3 regions of the Brevibacillus sp. genome follow, and region 1 is predicted to be linked to each of the others. Evidence: riboswitches for the same ligand, from Rfam matches in the RefSeq annotation. Region 1 holds a riboswitch; each other region holds the start of a gene.
What was found. A riboswitch is a leader RNA that binds a small molecule or an ion and turns the genes downstream of it on or off. The one in region 1 is predicted to bind cyclic di-AMP.

Region 1 (5,463 bases):
CCAGTTCGCTAACCGGACGCAAAATCCAGCGGACGAACAGAGTGAGCAACAGCAAGCCGACCAGCACGAGGCTTCCGTAAATAAACCAGAGCATCATCGAGACTCCGGTTGTGCCCATAATGTCGTAATCGTCCGTGTAGAAATAGATGACAATCTCGCCTTCACGGGGAGGCTCTTGCTGAAAATGGTATTCTGCCACGACTTTCAGGTCGCTTTTCGTGGTGGAAGGGAGGGACAGCTTCAAGGAGTAGGCTTTTGACGGCCTGTGGTAAATCGTGTTGCCGCTCGCGTCCTTCACGACCATCCGGTACATGACGTCTTCTGGCAACTGCTTCTCCAGCTCCTGGCGCTCGATCGGGTCCTTGAAGTTGCTGGAGCGCAGCAGTTGGTTGACCCGGACCTTTTCTGCCTGGTACTGGTTGTGACGGTCGTTTTTCAACTGGTCGATGATGATGTCCTGAAAAACGAACTTGAACAGCAGGATGTTGAGCGTAATCAACGCGATAAAAGAAAGAAACAGTTTTTTGCGGAGGCTCATCTAAAGCTTCTCCCCGATGAATACGTAGCCCGTCCCCCACTGAGTTTTGATGAATTGCCGCTCTGTTTCCAGCTTCTCGCGCAAGTTTTTGATGTGTACCGTCACCGTATTGAGCGAGCCGTAGCCATAGCCCCAGACGCGGTCGTAAATTTGTTCCCGCGTGAAGACGATACCCGCATTTTCAGCGAGAAAAGTCAGCAGTTGAAACTCTTTCGTGGACAACTCGATCTTTTGGTTGTTGACGTAGACGGAATACGTTTCTTTATGGATTTCCAAATCCTTGAACTTCAAGACCGTGATCGGGGAACCGGAGGCGTCTTTTTCCGGCTGCTCCTCGGTATGCTTGCGGATGCGCTCGTAGCGGCGCAGATGGGCGCGTATGCGGGCGAGCAGTTCTTCCGTGTCAAACGGCTTCGTAATGTAATCATCGGCCCCGATTTCAAAACCGACTACTTTGTCTACGGCCTTGCTTTTGGCGCTGAGAAACAAAATAGGCAAGTCCCATTCCCGACGGATTTGCGAGCACAGCTCGTAGCCGCTCATGTTAGGCATCATGATATCGAGCAGAATGAGATTAGGCCGCTCTCCCTGGCTGAGCAGGGCAAGTGCATCCTCGCCATTTTCCGCAGAGGAGACCTGAAAGCCTTCGTTTTCCAAAATATCTTCAAGCAGTTCAATAATCTCCTGATTGTCGTCAACGATTAAAATGTGATCTTTCACCGGAATTACCCCCAGTTACTTCTATTAATAAGTGGACAAGTGTCATGGCAAAAAAAGAATCAGCCTTGTCTATCATAACATGCTTTCACAGAATAGGAACAAGTATCCCTTCATTCATGCTTATTTCCTTATAAGTAAGGGCACCTAATTAGACCTGGTACTAAATTTCGTCAGAAAAAGCCAGAGACGATTGTCCCTGGCTCTTATGTTTTTGCCGAACTACTTCTTTTTTGGTTGATTTTCCGGCAACGATGCAGCTTGCACCGCGTTTTCCTTTTTCGGAGTGTCCGCCTTTGCTTCCAGAACAGGCGAGCTGATGCGCTTGGCACCAACAAAACGCTTGCTCCAGTAGTACGGGTCGTTCAACTTGGTGTTGACGACTCCGCGGCCGGATTCCGAATGCACGAATGTGCCGTCCCCGATGTAGATGCCCACGTGAGAGATGCTTCGTCCGTTTGTATTAAAGAACACAAGATCTCCTGGTTGCAAGTCTTTCCGTGCAACTTCTGTACCGTACTCATATTGAGAGGCAGAATTGTGCGGCAGGTCTACACCTAACGCGTCAAATACGTAGCGTGTGAAACCGGAGCAGTCGAAGCCTTTTTTGGATGTGCCTGAAGATTTGTAAGGAACGCCGTACAGATCATCGACAACCTCTTCGAGTGTCGTGTTCTCCGCCGCATGTGCAGCGCCCGCTCCCATAGCAAGCAATCCAGCCATAAATAAAGATAGTACCACCTTGCGCAAAAGAAACTGCTCCTTTCGTGAGCCTACGAAGTTAGCTGAAGGGTTCGGTCGAAAGGACGCCCTAAGTTGCCTAACGCAACTATTCACCCCAAAAAACTGGTTCCCCCGTTTCCGACATGCGGAATTCGGCTATTTTTCGATGTTTTTTTACACGCACTCTACGAAGATTCGCTGCTTGTCCGATTTTTCCTTTTTTTTGACTGCTTGTTCATATTTTTGTCACAAAATCCTGTCTAAAGGTGTAACGTTTTGTTTCGACATTGCAAGAGCGGTTGGAATGGGGCGAAAACAGGCTCGTCCGATTATGGCAGGAAGTGCTCTCCGTCCAAGGACGGAGGGAAAAACCAACCGCACGCCCGTTATGGAAAGCCTATCCGGGGGGCTACAATAAGGGCATAAGTTAGCAAGCACCACATGCACAAGAGAATAGGAGGTAAGCGAGCAATGAGTGAACGGTCTGGAAAGGTTTTGCTCGGGCTGGTTCTCTTGCTAATCGGCGGGTTGGTTCTGCTGGATCAAATCGGAATCGACTTCGGTGACCTGATCGGGCTTTTGATTCCCGGGGTCATCATGCTGTACGGCGCTCGAAAGATTATGGGACAATCCGGTTCGCGTTTCTGGGGAATCGTGATCTTCCTCTTCGGGTTCCTGATGCTGATTGGCAAGCTCCATCTGCTGTTCCACGGCTTACTGGCCATTGGTGTGATTTATCTGGGGTATCGCTTACTGCGCCCCAGTCATGTCCCCAAAGAAGCGCCACCTGCCTGGGAGCGTCAGTGGGCCCAAAAAGTATTGAAAGAAGACGCGCTGGACGCCTGGGAAAAAGATGTGACCCGTCGCCAGCCATAGAGTTGCTCAAGTCGCGAGAGCTTTTGGATGAAATGACACGATGTGATATGATGAGGAGGAAATAAACATGAGTATTTTTAAACGTTTGCGTGACCTGACAGTAGCTTCGGTGAATGACGCTTTGGATTCGATGGAAGATCCGGTAGTCATGCTGAATCAATACATGCGAGATATGGAAGTGGAAATCGGACAAGTCGAAGTGGCTGTCGCCCGTCAGGTAGCACTGGAAAAGAAATTCCGCCAACAACTGGATGAAGCGAACACACTGATCGACAAACGCGATCGTCAAGTGAAGCTCGCTCTGACAGAAGGGGAAGATGAACTTGCTCGCCGTGCACTTGCAGACAAAAAGCAATACGAAGCGCGTGCAGCAGAGTATGAGACACTGTACCTGGCAGCATCCGAGGCAGCTACGCAAATGCGCGAGAAGCTGGCTGAGCTGAAGGAAGAGTTCTATAAAATGCGTGCGAAAAAATTCACGCTGATGGCTCGGGCACAGGTAGCTCGTACACAAAAGCAAGTGAATCATGCCGTAGTGGGAATCGGAAATCAGTCCGCAGGCCGTGGCTTTGCTCGCATGGAGGAAAAAGTGCTGCGCATGGAAGCCGAAGCGCAAATGAGCGGTCAATGGCGCCAGACAAACCTCGCTTGGGAGAACGCGCTTTCTGAGTTGGAAAAAGACGATCTGGATACAGAACTGGCAAACATCAAGGCATCGCTTCAACAGAAAAAACCAGTGTCCGCCCAGCCGGAACAATCTTGATTGGACAGGAACTGGGGGATTGGTTGTAGAATAGAGTGTGTCAATCAGGCAGCCTGTATAGCAGGCTGCTTTTCCCCTAGGAGGTACGATTCTTGGCAGACTTCATGGTCTTTTTGCGAAGGTTCATCGCTGAGCCTGGGCGTGTCGGCAGCGTGATCCCGAGTTCGCGGTTTTTATGTGAGCGAATGTTGAGCAGCGTCAATTGGGCTTCAACGGATGTTATTCTGGAGCTGGGACCTGGCACAGGAGCTTTTACCCAAACCATTTATCAAAATATCAATCCGGATACCGACTATGTGCTTGTGGAGCGTGACAGCCAGTTTCGATCCATCCTTCAATCACGCTTTCCTGATCTTCCTGTCAGGGAGGAAGCGACGAGACTCGGACAATATTTGGAGGAGATGGAGCTTGGCAAGGCAGATGTCATCATTTCCGGCCTGCCGTTTGCCAATTTCCCACAAGAGTTGCGAGCAGCCATTCTGGATGAAGTACAAAACGTATTAAAACCAGGCGGCCTGTTCATTACATTCCAATATTCGCTACAACTCCAGGCTGAGCTGCAGGCGCGTTTTCCTTGGGTAGAGACAGACTTCACCTTGCTGAATATCCCACCTGCATTCATTTATACGTGTCGAAACAGACAAAGTGAAAAAGATCGGCATGGGGCGTAAGAGAGGAGACTTTTGTGAAACTGTCCCGCTTGCACACAATGTTGGCTGGCGTCCTGATCATTTTGACAGGCATCGGCCTTTTATTAGACAGTTTGCATATCATTTCGTTCGGTCTGTTTGATCTGTGGCCGATGGTGCTCGTCTACTTCGGCGTTCGCCTCTGGGGTCAGAACAAACGGATTGGCGGCGGCATTCTGTTCAGTTTGGGAATCATTATTGCTCTGGACATGTGGTTCGGTATCGGTGTGGATGACTTGTTCCAACTGGCAGTTCCCATCCTGTTGATTTATTTTGGCTTCCGGTTGATTCGCGGCAAAACGAGGGGGGGCGGAAACCGAGCTTCTTTTCCCCCGTTTCCGGAACAACGGGAAGAGCCTTCTGGTCCGGCTATGACTAGCGAGGATCAGCCTGTTCATACACACAACGGCATTCGGCATGACGCTGCACAATGGCTGGACAGCTTGAGCAAGTGGAAGCCTTCCCGCAGCAAGCTGCTTGAGAAGGAAGAGGAAACTGGGCGTGAACGAATTTTGCCCAAAGATTCTCGCAGTTCGTTGATTGGCGATTATCATCTGACTTCCGGGCGTTTTGAGTTGAGCACCCTGCATGTGTGGCACGGGATCGGGGATGTGGTGATTGATCTGTCCCGCGCGGTTTTGATGCAGGACGAGGCCGCTCTTATTGTGGAAGGATGGGTAGGGGATGTCACCGTTTATGTCCCTGTCGATCTTCCGGTTTCTGTGAACGCCGAGCTGAGTCTGGGCGACCTGGAAGTATTGAGCCACCGCCAGGGAGGGATCAACCGGAGTGTGATGATTCGTTCCGAGCAATACGAGGAGGCGGCTCAAAAAGTGAATTTGCATATCTCGCTGCTTGTCGGCGATATAAAAGTCAAGTACATCTAGGAGGTACTGGCGGATGCGTCGACAGCGATTAGCGAGTATTCAGTGGCAATATGTGCGCTACGGCGTCCTGCTCGCCGCAAGTGCAGTTACGGTTTCGTTTGTTTGCTTTTTTTGGCTCTATTTTTCCTGGAAAGACATGCCGGAGGTTCATCGCGCATACAGCAGGCTGATCAGTGACCCGAGAGTCGTCTTGTGGATGCAGGATTACTTGGGCTTGGCCTTGCCCACACAGCCTGACGGGTTGGTCCAGCTGGTCGCTTTTGTCATATC
Region 2 (5,463 bases), on a different contig from region 1:
GATTTTATATCCCACTGCTTCCCCAATCGCGTTCTTCGGCACCTGGACGGGATTCGGATTGTGCCCAATCGTCGCCCCTGTCGGTGTAGAGCCTTGCTGAGAGCAGCCTGCCAGCATAATAGCCGCAGCCACCACCCATGTCAGTGCATTTTTTCGCGTGAACTTGTTCATAACGCTTTTCTCTCCTTTTGTTTGGCATGCTGGGAAATGCGGTCCAGAACGATAGCAATAATCACGATCGATAACCCCGCTTCAAAACCTTTGCCGATATCCACCTGGGATACAGCCCGATAAACATCGGCTCCCAATCCTTTTGCTCCGATCATGGCGGCGATAACCACCATCGAAAGCGCAAGCATGATGCACTGGTTGACTCCCGCCATGATGGTCGTCTTCGCCAAAGGCAGTTGCACCTTCATCAACTTTTGCCATCTCGATGAGCCGAAAGCATCCGCTGCTTCTGCAAGCTCCGGCGGAACCTGACGTATGCCGAGATTCGTAAATCGGACGATCGGCGGCAGCGCAAAGATAACGGAAGCAATGACCCCTGGTACTTCGCCCAGTCCAAAAAAGAAAATGGCCGGGATCAAGTAAACGAATGCTGGCATCGTCTGCATCAAATCTAGCAACGGCATGACCAGCTTCGTGAAAGTATCGCTTCGCGCGCAGGCAATACCCGCAGGAATCCCTACAGTGATGGACAACAGGGCAGAAGCAATAACCAAGCCGAGCGTTTCGACCGTTTCATCCCAGTACCCCAGATTGGCAATGAGAAACAGCCCAAGCAATGTGAAAAACATCGAAGATCGCCCGCCAAATACCCAGGCCAGCGCCCCGAACAGCAAAATGAGAATAACAGACGGTATCGCAGCCAAAACCTCGGTAAAGTACGTGACCATTCCCGAAATGATGATCGCGATCGGATCGAACAAAATGCCTTTGTGCTGACCGAGCGCCTCAACGATTCGTTCCACCCACTCACCGATCGGCAACTTAGGCACGGAATCCATGAGGCATCACCTCTGCTCCCTGCTGCGGATTGACCTTGCCGACAAGCCCGCCGAGCACCGCTCCCTTGACAATGACGCCCAACAGACGCCGCTCCTCACCCACGACAGCAATCGGAACGTGCAAATCTGCCATCAGAGGAAACAGGCTGTTCAGACGGGCATCTGGCCCCACGCTGGGGATATCTTTTTTCATCATGGTTTCAAGCGACTCGCCCGTATTGATCGCAAGCGAAACGTCATAGGCGGTAACAAGCCCAAGCAATGTCCGCTTTTTGTCTACGATGTACAGACTGGATACCCCGTTGTCCATCATGAGCTGGAGGGCCACCCTCGCACCTTTGTCAGGAGTAATCGCTTCTGCCCTTTTCATCACGTGTTTTGCCACCAGCACTTTGGACAAGTCTGCATCCTCAACGAATTTTTTCACGAATTCATCCGCAGGATCGGTCATGATTTCTTCGGGACGCCCGACCTGGATGAAGCGACCGTCTTTCATCAGGGCGATCCGGTCACCGAGCCGCAATGCCTCATGCAGATCGTGAGTAATGAACAAAATAGTCTTTTTCATCGTTAGCTGAAGCTCTAGCAGCTCATCCTGCATGTCTTTTCGAATCAGCGGATCAAGGGCACTGAACGCTTCATCCATCAGCAAAATGTCGGGATTGTTGGCGAGCGCCCGGGCCAGGCCGACCCTCTGCCTCATTCCGCCGCTCAATTGATCAGGGAAGGCATTTTCCCACTCGGAAAGCCCGACGAGCGCAAGCGCTTCGCGTGCTTTTTCTTGCCTCAATCCATGCGGTACTTGCTGAATCTCCAAACCGAATTCGATGTTTTCCCGTACCGTTCGCTGTGGGAAGAGCGCGAAATTTTGAAAAACCATGCCGAGCTTTCTCCTGCGTACCTCGCGCAAATGAGCCGGCTTCATACCAATGAGTTCTTCGCCATCGATCTGAACGCTCCCAGTGGTTGGCTCAATCAGGCGGTTGCAAAGTCGGATCAAGGTAGATTTGCCGCTGCCTGACAGCCCCATAATGACGAAAATTTCGCCCTCTGCTACCGAGAAGCTGATCTGGTTCACACCGATCGATTGCCCTGTCTCTTTAAAAATTTGCTCCTTTGTCCATCCTTGCTCCAACAGCTTTAACGCTGCCTGCGGCTGCTTGCCAAACACTTTCGTCAATTGCCTGACTGTCATTTTGGGCATGAGCCTTTCCTCCCTTTCTTGTTTTCCCAAATGAAAAAACCTGCGAAGTTCCGCTTCCAACCGGACGAACCACCTGCAGACGCTGCCGCTTGTGTACGCTCGATTTTTGCAGAATAACGCAGGCTTACCTAATACCTGGCGCCCCTGTGCAAAAGGCTCCCTGTACGCTGTCTTCCTGATTTCGCTGTTCGTTTTTTGGTTTCATGCACCGGGTTTATGCCGAAATTCATTTGCCGCCCGCCATCCTCGCACATCGACATGCACGCGTATGACAAAAGCCACACATGAAAATCGCCATAAAAAATAGACCTATTTCATCCTTTTTCTCAAGAACAAAGGTCCCAAAGAAAAAGTCTGAAATGGCCTATAAACGCGCCCGAAGAGGACCGCTCCTCTTTTTTCGCATCATTGCCCAGACTTCATCGCTTCATGAACCTTCCCTGCTTTGGCCGACGAGGTTAGCTGACGGGTAGGATGGCAGAGAAGACTTATCTCATCCCTCCTGATTGCTCAGGATTAACCCCAAAAGATTGGTTCCCCCGCTTCCGGGTTGCCCCGGAACTAGGCCGTATGAAATGTTTGAATCAGATTCGGTAATGTGATTTGATTATACGCCTGCTGCCAATTATTGTGAATGCTCGCTTCTGCCTGCTTGCCTCATGCTTGATCGTTCTTTATTTATATCCTGACATTAGCTATCGGTTGCTCACCAATGAAAGCTATTTCGCCTGCTTTCCAGCTTACACGCAAATGCTCACCAGTACAGAATCATCGTAAGCAAACCGCTCGCTAATATCGGTGACCACTTCCCATTCCTCTTCCCCGACGCGAATCGAGTAAATCAGCTCCCGGCCCTGAAACTGGACGTGAGCGACCTTGCCCATGATCCCGTCCGCGCCTTGTTGCCAGGTGGACAGCTTCAACTGGTCCGGGCGAACAGGCAATACTTGCTGATCGAAAAAAGCGGAAAAATCACGCGAAACGGTGATCGGCAACGATGACGCTCCCTGTTTTTCCAGCAAAAAGGTGTTCGCGGCAGCCCAGTTCCCTTTTAAAAAGTTGGCTCTGCCGACAAACTTGGCGACAAACGGCGACTCCGGGGCGTAGTAAATGTCGTGCGGAGTGCCTGCCTGCTCAACTCTGCCGCCCTTCATCACGACAATGCGATCAGCCATGGCCAGTGCCTCGGATTGATCGTGCGTCACATAGACAATCGACGTACCCAGTTCGCGGTGAATGAACTGGATTTCTTTTCGCATCTGCATGCGCAGCTCGGCGTCCAGACTGCTCAACGGTTCGTCCATCAGCAACAAGGTCGGATTGAACACGATGGCGCGCGCCAGCGCCACACGCTGCTTTTGCCCACCGGAAAGCTGACTGGGGAACCGCTCCTCCATACCGCCCAGACCGACCATCTCCAGCATCTGGGCTACCCGCGCTTTCGGGTTTTGCTTGTACGCTTCCGGCACCTGCTGTTGATGCTGCAAAGGAAACGCCACGTTTTCGTAGACCGTCAAATGCGGCCAGAGGGCGAACGACTGAAACACCATGCCAATCCGCCGTTCTTCCGGCGGCTTGCGCTTGGCCGCGCTGGCTACACACTCGTTGTTGATCCAGATTTCTCCGCTTGTCGGGGATTCGAACCCGGCAAGGAGCCGCAGCAGCGTCGTTTTGCCGCAGCCGCTCGGACCGAGCAAAGCGACAAACTCGCCCTGGCCGATCTGCAAATCGAGATGGTGGAGCGCCGTGACATTCCCGAATTTTTTCGATACCCCTATTACCCGCGCACTGTTCATTGTTCGATCCTCCGTTGCCAGTATCGTTTCCACAGACTGCCCGCCGCGAGCACCAGCAGGATGGCTCCTACGATCAAAGTCGAGAGGGCCGTGCTGTACGTTGTCGATCCCGCCTGCTCAAAGCTGAAAATGACGACACCGATCGTTTCCGAGCCGGATGACCACAAGAGCGACGAAATCGTCAGCTCTGTAAAAGCGGTGAGAAAGACCAGAAACAAACCTGTTGCCATGCCCGGCGCGTAGAGCGGGAGCAAAATGCGCCGCCATCTCGTCCAGAAGCGCCCGCCGTTGATCCGTGCCGCTTCCTCCACTTCTTTGCCCACTTGCATGATCGAAACCGTACTGCTTTTGACTTGCAAAATGAGAAAGCGCGTCACGTAAGCGATCATGATCAGCCAAACCGTTCCGTATATGCCTGGCTGCCAGCCGGGAATCGGTTCAATCCAGGTCAAAATCATCGCAAGTCCGAGCACCATGCCCGGAAGCGCATACGGCAGCGCTACAGCCCCTTCCATCGCTTTGCCAAGCGCAGACGGCTTATGAATGCGCCAGTAGGCGAACAGCGTGCCCGCGACGACGCACAAGACACCCGTCATGCTGGCAAGCATCAAGCTGTTGCCGATGGCTCCCTTCGTACCTGCGTGGTCGAACATTACGAAGGCAAAGTGCTTCCACGTCAAATTTTCCGGGACAAACGGCAAGCCGTACGCTTTGACAAAAGCGGTTGCGGCCATCGACAAAAGCGGAAGCAGGCTCGTCACAAGCAAAAACCCGCCCACCAAAACCTCCGCCGTCAAACGGTGCTTGCCCAAAGACCGCCGGATGGACTTGTCCTCGGCACTGGTCTGGTCTACCCGGCTTTTCCGCAGCAAAACCCACTGCATCCCTGTCCCTGCCAGCGCAATGACGCCGAGCAAAACAGACAGGACAGCCGCCCTGGCAAAAGCGCTCGGCCCAAATCCGATCACTTCCTCGTAGATCAGTGTACTGAGTACAGAGATATTTTCCGGGATACCCAAAAATGCCGGAATCCCGAAGTTGTCCAGCCCGGAGATAAACGCCAGCAGTCCGCCTCCCGCAATGCCTGGCAAGGCGAGCGGAAGCGTCACTTTGGCAAACACAGCCCGCGCGCTTGCTCCCGCGGAATGCGCCGCCCACTCCAGCTCTTTCGGAATCCGGTACAGCACAGACAGCGTCAACATGTACACCAGCGGATAATGAGTCAGCCCCATCACGACGATGATCCCATCCAGCCCGTACACGTTCCACAGCTCGACCGGACTGCCCATCACCCAGCTCGCAGCCCTGTTCAGCACACCCTGCGGCCCTGCCAGCTGCGTCCAGGCCAGCGTCATTACATAGGACGGGATGAGCAGCGGCAAAAGGGCAAACGCGTGAATCGCACCTTTCCAGCGTATATCGGTATACGCGCACAGCCAGGCAAGCGCCACGC
Region 3 (5,463 bases), on a different contig from region 1:
TTTGTTGAAAAATATGAATAAGCCGCGGCAGGGGTTGACCTAGCTGGGCGGAGTCGTCGAGCCGTGATTGGCGGCGCGAGCTTTTCGATTCTCGGCGGGATTTACGCGTCAGGCTTTCCGTTCATCGGGCTGGTGACGCTCGTGGAAAAACAGCAGAAACATCGCGGCAGACAAGAAAAAAAGCGCTTTGGCTAGAGGGCCAAAACGCTTTTTGTGCTTATTTTGCCACTGCTTTTTCCAAGTCTTTGACGCCGCTGTAGATCAATTGGAACAGATCGTCGATGTTGTCCTCTTCGATGCAAGAGAAAGCGATGCGCAGATCGGTTTGGCCGAGAGCGATCGTACCTACGCCGTACTGTTCCAGCAAGTGCTGGCGCAATGCTTCCGCTTCGACGGTTTTCAGCTTGAGGCACATGAAGTAACCGGAGTTGAACGGATAGTAGCCCCAGGCGTCGTCGAATTTGCCGCTGTCGAGCAGTTGCTTCACGCGGTTGGCGCGGCCTCTCATGATTTCCAGCTTCTCCTGTTTTTGTGCCTTGAACTCAGGAGAGGTGAGAGCTTGCAGGACGAATGTTTGCGATGGGTGAGATCCGCTGGAAATGGTTGCGCGGATAATGCCCAATGTTTTTTGCTCCAGCGCGGCGAGCAGGTCGCTGGAAGGAGCTGCATATGTGATAAAGCCGACGCGGAAGCCCCAAACGTATTCTTCTTTGGTCGCGCCATCTACTTTAATAGGGAGGATGCGCGGATGTACGTTTGCCAGGCTAGGGAACAGCGACTCGTGCATGGAGTCTTCGAAGAACAGGCCAAAGTACGCATCGTCTGTTACGGCTACGATGTTGATGCCCGCTTCTGCTCCTTCTTTGAGCGCTGCCACGATTTGACGGCCTTCTTCTGCCCCTGGCGTGTACCCTGTCGGGTTGTTCGGGAAGTTCAGGACGACAATCGCTTTTCCTTTATCTTTTTGCGCCAAAATCGCTTCACGCAATCCGGAGGCATTAAACTTCATCTCATCGTTATACAATGGATAGTAGACCATTTCAGCACCGCGACGGATGGAGAAAGTCAGCTCGTAGTTTTCCCAGTTTTTGTCCGGGATGATGACGCTGTCGCCGTTGTCCGCAAACAGGTCTGCAACCACGCTCAGGCCGTGGGTCAAAGCGTTGGTGACAATCGGATTGCTGAACGTCAGGTTCGCCAGCGAAGGCTGTTCCTCCATCATTTTTTGCCGCCATGCTGCACGCAGCTCAGGCTTTCCGGCGGGAGGAGCGTACTCGTACAAATCTTTTGGCGCATAGGCCGACAGATTGTCTTGAATCACTTTCAGGTGCATCGGTTGGCCGTTTTCCAGGGCGATCCCAATTGTTGCATTGTATTTTTTCGCTTTTGCTTTCGCTTCAGCCGATTGGCTCAGAATTCCTTCTTTTGGAAAGTAAATCAGCTTGCCGATGTTGGACATCATCTCAAAAACGTGTGGATTTTCCCGCTGAATCGTCTCATTCAGCTGTGATGCCAGTGAATGCATGGTAGCCTCCCTCTTCCTTTGGAACATCTGTTTATCATCAACAATAAAGATAGCGCATCTACATGCATTTGTCATCTAGCAGGCAGGGATTTTTCAGATTTTTGAACGGATTCTTTTGACAATGGGTGAAAACGTTTGCTACGTTGTAAACACATAGAGGGGCAGGAGGGATTGTACCGATGGCAGAACGGAGTATCGTTCTATTAGGGAATCCGATTTTGCGCGACAGGTCGAGAAAAGTGACATCCATGACTCCCCAGACAGAAACGATTTTGCAAGACATGAAGCATACGCTGTACGCCAAAAAAGGACGGGCCGGATTGTCGGCTGTGCAAATCGGCGTTTTGCAGCGGCTGGTTGTGCTGGATTGCGGCAGCGGCCTTGTCGAGCTGATCAACCCGGAGATTGTGGACGTGAGCGGCGTTCAGATAGGTCCAGAAGCTTGCCTGTCGATTCCGGGGGTGATCGGGATCGTGAGTCGGGCACGCTCTGTAAAAGTGCGGACAGAGACGCGCAGCGGCGAGAAGCACGTCTTTGAGGCAGAAGATTTTTTCGCGCGTTGTCTTCAGCATGAGCTGGATCATCTGGAAGGAATTTTGTTCATCGATCACGTAGAAGCACTGTACTCTGCGAAAACGGGCAAACAGCTCAGGCCAAAAGACGCCAATGCGATCCTGGCATACAGAAGAGACGTCTACCGACAAGCATGACAAGCGCTTGATGTTTTGTGACAACAAGGAGAATGACAAATGAAGCGTTGGAACATCGTATTAACAGGGTTCGGAACCGTAGGCAAGCAAATCGCGCGACTGCTGCAAGAACGTAAGGACCGTTACCGCCAGTTGTACCAGGCCGACGTCAGGCTTGTCGGCGTCGCCCGCTCAATTGGCAGCTTATACGATCCGCATGGACTTGCGGAAGAGGGCTTGAACGCATTTGCCCAAGAAAAGAAAGCGGTTGATTCGGCATGGAACGCCGAAGCATGGTTGGCGAAAACAGAAGCGGACATCTTGATCGAAGCCGGGCCGTCCGATGTCCAAACGGGAGGAGCGAGCCTTGGCTTTATCCGCCAGGCGCTTACAAAAGGAATGCACGCCATTGCCGTGTCAAAAGGTGCGCTCGTCGTCGATTACAGCGGCTTGTCCGCTTTGGCAAAAGAGCAAGGCGTCCAGTTGAAAATCAGCGGGGCGACTGCGGCGGCTTTGCCGACCATCGACCTGTTTACCTACAATTTGGCTGGCTGTGAAATCAGGCACGTAGAAGGCATTTTTACCGGAACGACCAATTTTGTGCTGACGAGCATGATGGAAGAAGGGATCAGCAGCGAAGAGGCGATCCGGCGGGCGCAAGCGATGGGAATCGCAGAGCCTGACCCGACATATGACATCGAAGGCTTTGACACCGCATCCAAGCTGACGATTTTGGCCAATGCTGCGTTCGCTGCTCCAATCAAGCTGTCCGACATCCCGCGGGCCAGCGTACGCGAGGTGACACCAGAACAAATAGCGGAGTGGAAACAAAGCGGGCGTGTGCCCAAGCTGGTCGGGACGATCAGGCCGACTGCGGACGGGATTCAAGCGGCTGTAGAATTGAAAGCGGTTGAAGCGAGCCACCCTTTTGCCCGTGTAAAAGGCACTACGAAGGCGATTCGGGTCGAAACCGATGTGATGGGAGAGGTGATGGTGGTCGGCGGGAAGTCAGACCCTGTAGCAGCGGCAGCCGCAGCGCTGAAAGACCTGGAACATATTCTCAGCAAGTAAAAGCGCAGTTCCTAAACGGCAACAGCTCTGAGCAAGCTTCGTCTCTTTTCCAGCGATCGGCAGGCATGTATTTGCTGCTTTCACGCGCATACTACCGATGTACCACAAACACAAACTATATCCAAATTAGCGGCGAGGGGGCCATACGATGAAACAATCATCTGATGTCAATGCCGAACTGCAACAAGTTTCTGCCTATCCGACCAAACAGAAGATGAACCAAAAGGATGTCGCTCTGTTTGACGAGCAGAAAGGTTGCGGCTGCACCCCCGAAGCGAAAAACGCGGCAAATACGGAGCAAGGCTAGCTCCACACGAGAAAAGCCGGGTCTCTTTGTGCGAAGAGAAACCCGGCTTTCGTGTGAAACGATTGTTTTATCCGATAAATTCTTGAACCCAGTAGCCGTTCGTGTATCCGACACCGATTTTGGTAAAGGCCGGGTTCATAATGTTTTTGCGGTGGCCATCACTGTTCATCCATTGCGTCATGACTTCTTCAGGGCTGCGTTGACCCATGGCGATGTTCTCGCCCGCAGTCATATAAGAGATGCCAAACTGCTTCATCATGTCAAATGGCGAACCGTACGTAGGGCTTGTATGGTCGAAGTAGTTGTTGTTCGACATGTCCGCTGCTTTTGCAAGTGCCACTTTGGACAAAGAAGCGTCCATCGTCACGGGAGCCAGTCCTGCTTTTGCGCGTTCCTGATTGACGAGATCAGCGACTTGCTTGGCGAAATCTCCTGTTTTAGCCTGGTCAGCTTGTCCGGTTGGAGCCGCAGGTGTAGTTGCAACTGGTTGCGCAGGTGCTTGCGGTGCTGTTTGCGCTGGTTTTTGTACGGGCTTTTGCACTGGCTGCTGCTGAACAGGTACTTGCTTTACTGGTGGAACAACAACCTGATTTTGCTGGGCATTGGATGCAAAAGGCAATTGTCCCGCATATGGAATCCATTGATAGGAAAATTGATATGGTGTACTGTTACCGTTTTTCAACGGGCAGTTTGCGGAAGTTGCAGCAGAAGCAGAAGTAGTAAATCCGGTCAAGGCCAAGCCCAATCCCAGAGTCATGGCGATGGCAGTAGCTCCAAAACGTTTCATATTCACATCGTCTCCTTTTTTTGGCCTACGAGGTTAGTTGTCGGATTCGGGTTGAGAAAACAACCCTACGCTCCTTCGAGCGATTCACCCCATAGCGGATTTTGTTGATCCGCGTAAAAGATCCCCCGCACTTCCATTCGTGAGGAAGTTTCGGCGTATTGGTTTGGCATGACCCAGAATATCAGACCATCCCGCCCGAAATAAAGGAGTAATATCTGCCAATCTGCTGGAAACGTTGGTGCTAGTGCGTTTATTTCGCTTCGTCTTCGTCGTCCTTCCACGCTGTCAATCCGCCGAGCAGCGCTTTTGCCTCATATCCGTGCTCGCGCAGCAAAGCTGCCGCTTTTTGGGCTTTATTTCCCGTTGTGCATACAGTGATGATCTGTCTTTCTTTGACGGCCCGTTCTGTTTCTTCATCTAATAGTTTGTCGCCCTGCGCAAGCATGTGCACGTAAGGAACATTTCGCGTGTCAGCGAATTTGCTTTCCACACTGCCTGTCTGAAATTTGGCTTCGTCGCGAACATCAAGGAACAAAATCGGAGTACCCTTTTCCAAAAGTTGCTTGATTTCTTGCTTTGTATACACTTCTTTTGACATGAATCATCCCTCCAGAACCTTAGTGTATCAGGTGAGAAACGGGCCGTGTAGCATCTAAATAGTTGATTATAGCGTATTTGTATGATAGAATGATAGTATTACTTGAATAATTAAGCCTAATTCATCGAGGTGCATAATGATGCTGATGGATAACGTTTTTGGATTCCCGATTCACACTGGCGCGGTCATCGGAGCCGCAAGGATGGGAGAGAGGAAGGGCTTTCGTCGTTTTAGGTTTTCAAAAAGTTTTGGTTTTAACATGGCAGTTCCGTCCTATGACACTTTCATATTGTCGAAGTAGAATAAATTCACATATCATGAAGGCGTATTGCAATCAGATGTTGGAGTATTTCTTCATGATATGTGAGCTTTATTTGCCTCGGTAAATATGACTGCATATTCAAATTGACTTTTGGAGGTTTTTTTACATGCAATCGAACGGAACAGTTAAATGGTTTAACGCAGAAAAAGGTTATGGCTTTATTC

Region 2: it holds a riboswitch for cyclic di-AMP, as region 1 does, so the genes downstream of both, DEP07_RS17650 (quaternary amine ABC transporter ATP-binding protein) here and DEP07_RS10175 (C40 family peptidase) in region 1, are expected to answer to the same signal.
Region 3: it holds a riboswitch for cyclic di-AMP, as region 1 does, so the genes downstream of both, DEP07_RS21620 (CAP domain-containing protein) here and DEP07_RS10175 (C40 family peptidase) in region 1, are expected to answer to the same signal.

The regions. Positions count from the first base shown of each region.
Region 1 covers NZ_DOTK01000036.1:45,657-51,119, reverse strand. Annotated here, with positions in the region: gene DEP07_RS10185 (sensor histidine kinase) at 1-538, opposite strand, end outside; gene DEP07_RS10180 (response regulator transcription factor) at 539-1,258, opposite strand; gene DEP07_RS10175 (C40 family peptidase) at 1,478-2,005, opposite strand; cyclic di-AMP (ydaO/yuaA leader) riboswitch at 2,010-2,146, opposite strand; gene DEP07_RS10170 (LiaF transmembrane domain-containing protein) at 2,450-2,854, shown strand; gene DEP07_RS10165 (PspA/IM30 family protein) at 2,922-3,617, shown strand; gene DEP07_RS10160 (class I SAM-dependent methyltransferase) at 3,710-4,288, shown strand; gene liaF (cell wall-active antibiotics response protein LiaF) at 4,303-5,193, shown strand; gene DEP07_RS10150 (HAMP domain-containing sensor histidine kinase) at 5,207-5,463, shown strand, end outside.
Region 2 covers NZ_DOTK01000056.1:26,076-31,538, reverse strand. Annotated here, with positions in the region: gene DEP07_RS17660 (glycine betaine ABC transporter substrate-binding protein) at 1-171, opposite strand, end outside; gene DEP07_RS17655 (ABC transporter permease) at 168-1,010, opposite strand; gene DEP07_RS17650 (quaternary amine ABC transporter ATP-binding protein) at 994-2,214, opposite strand; cyclic di-AMP (ydaO/yuaA leader) riboswitch at 2,646-2,792, opposite strand; gene DEP07_RS17645 (ABC transporter ATP-binding protein) at 2,955-4,010, opposite strand; gene DEP07_RS17640 (ABC transporter permease) at 4,007-5,463, opposite strand, start outside.
Region 3 covers NZ_DOTK01000072.1:208-5,670, reverse strand. Annotated here, with positions in the region: gene DEP07_RS21645 (hypothetical protein) at 64-195, shown strand; gene DEP07_RS21640 (aminotransferase class I/II-fold pyridoxal phosphate-dependent enzyme) at 218-1,525, opposite strand; gene def (peptide deformylase) at 1,705-2,235, shown strand; gene DEP07_RS21630 (homoserine dehydrogenase) at 2,275-3,285, shown strand; gene DEP07_RS21625 (hypothetical protein) at 3,434-3,592, shown strand; gene DEP07_RS21620 (CAP domain-containing protein) at 3,660-4,379, opposite strand; cyclic di-AMP (ydaO/yuaA leader) riboswitch at 4,387-4,545, opposite strand; gene DEP07_RS21615 (rhodanese-like domain-containing protein) at 4,630-4,977, opposite strand; gene DEP07_RS21610 (cold-shock protein) at 5,406-5,463, shown strand, end outside.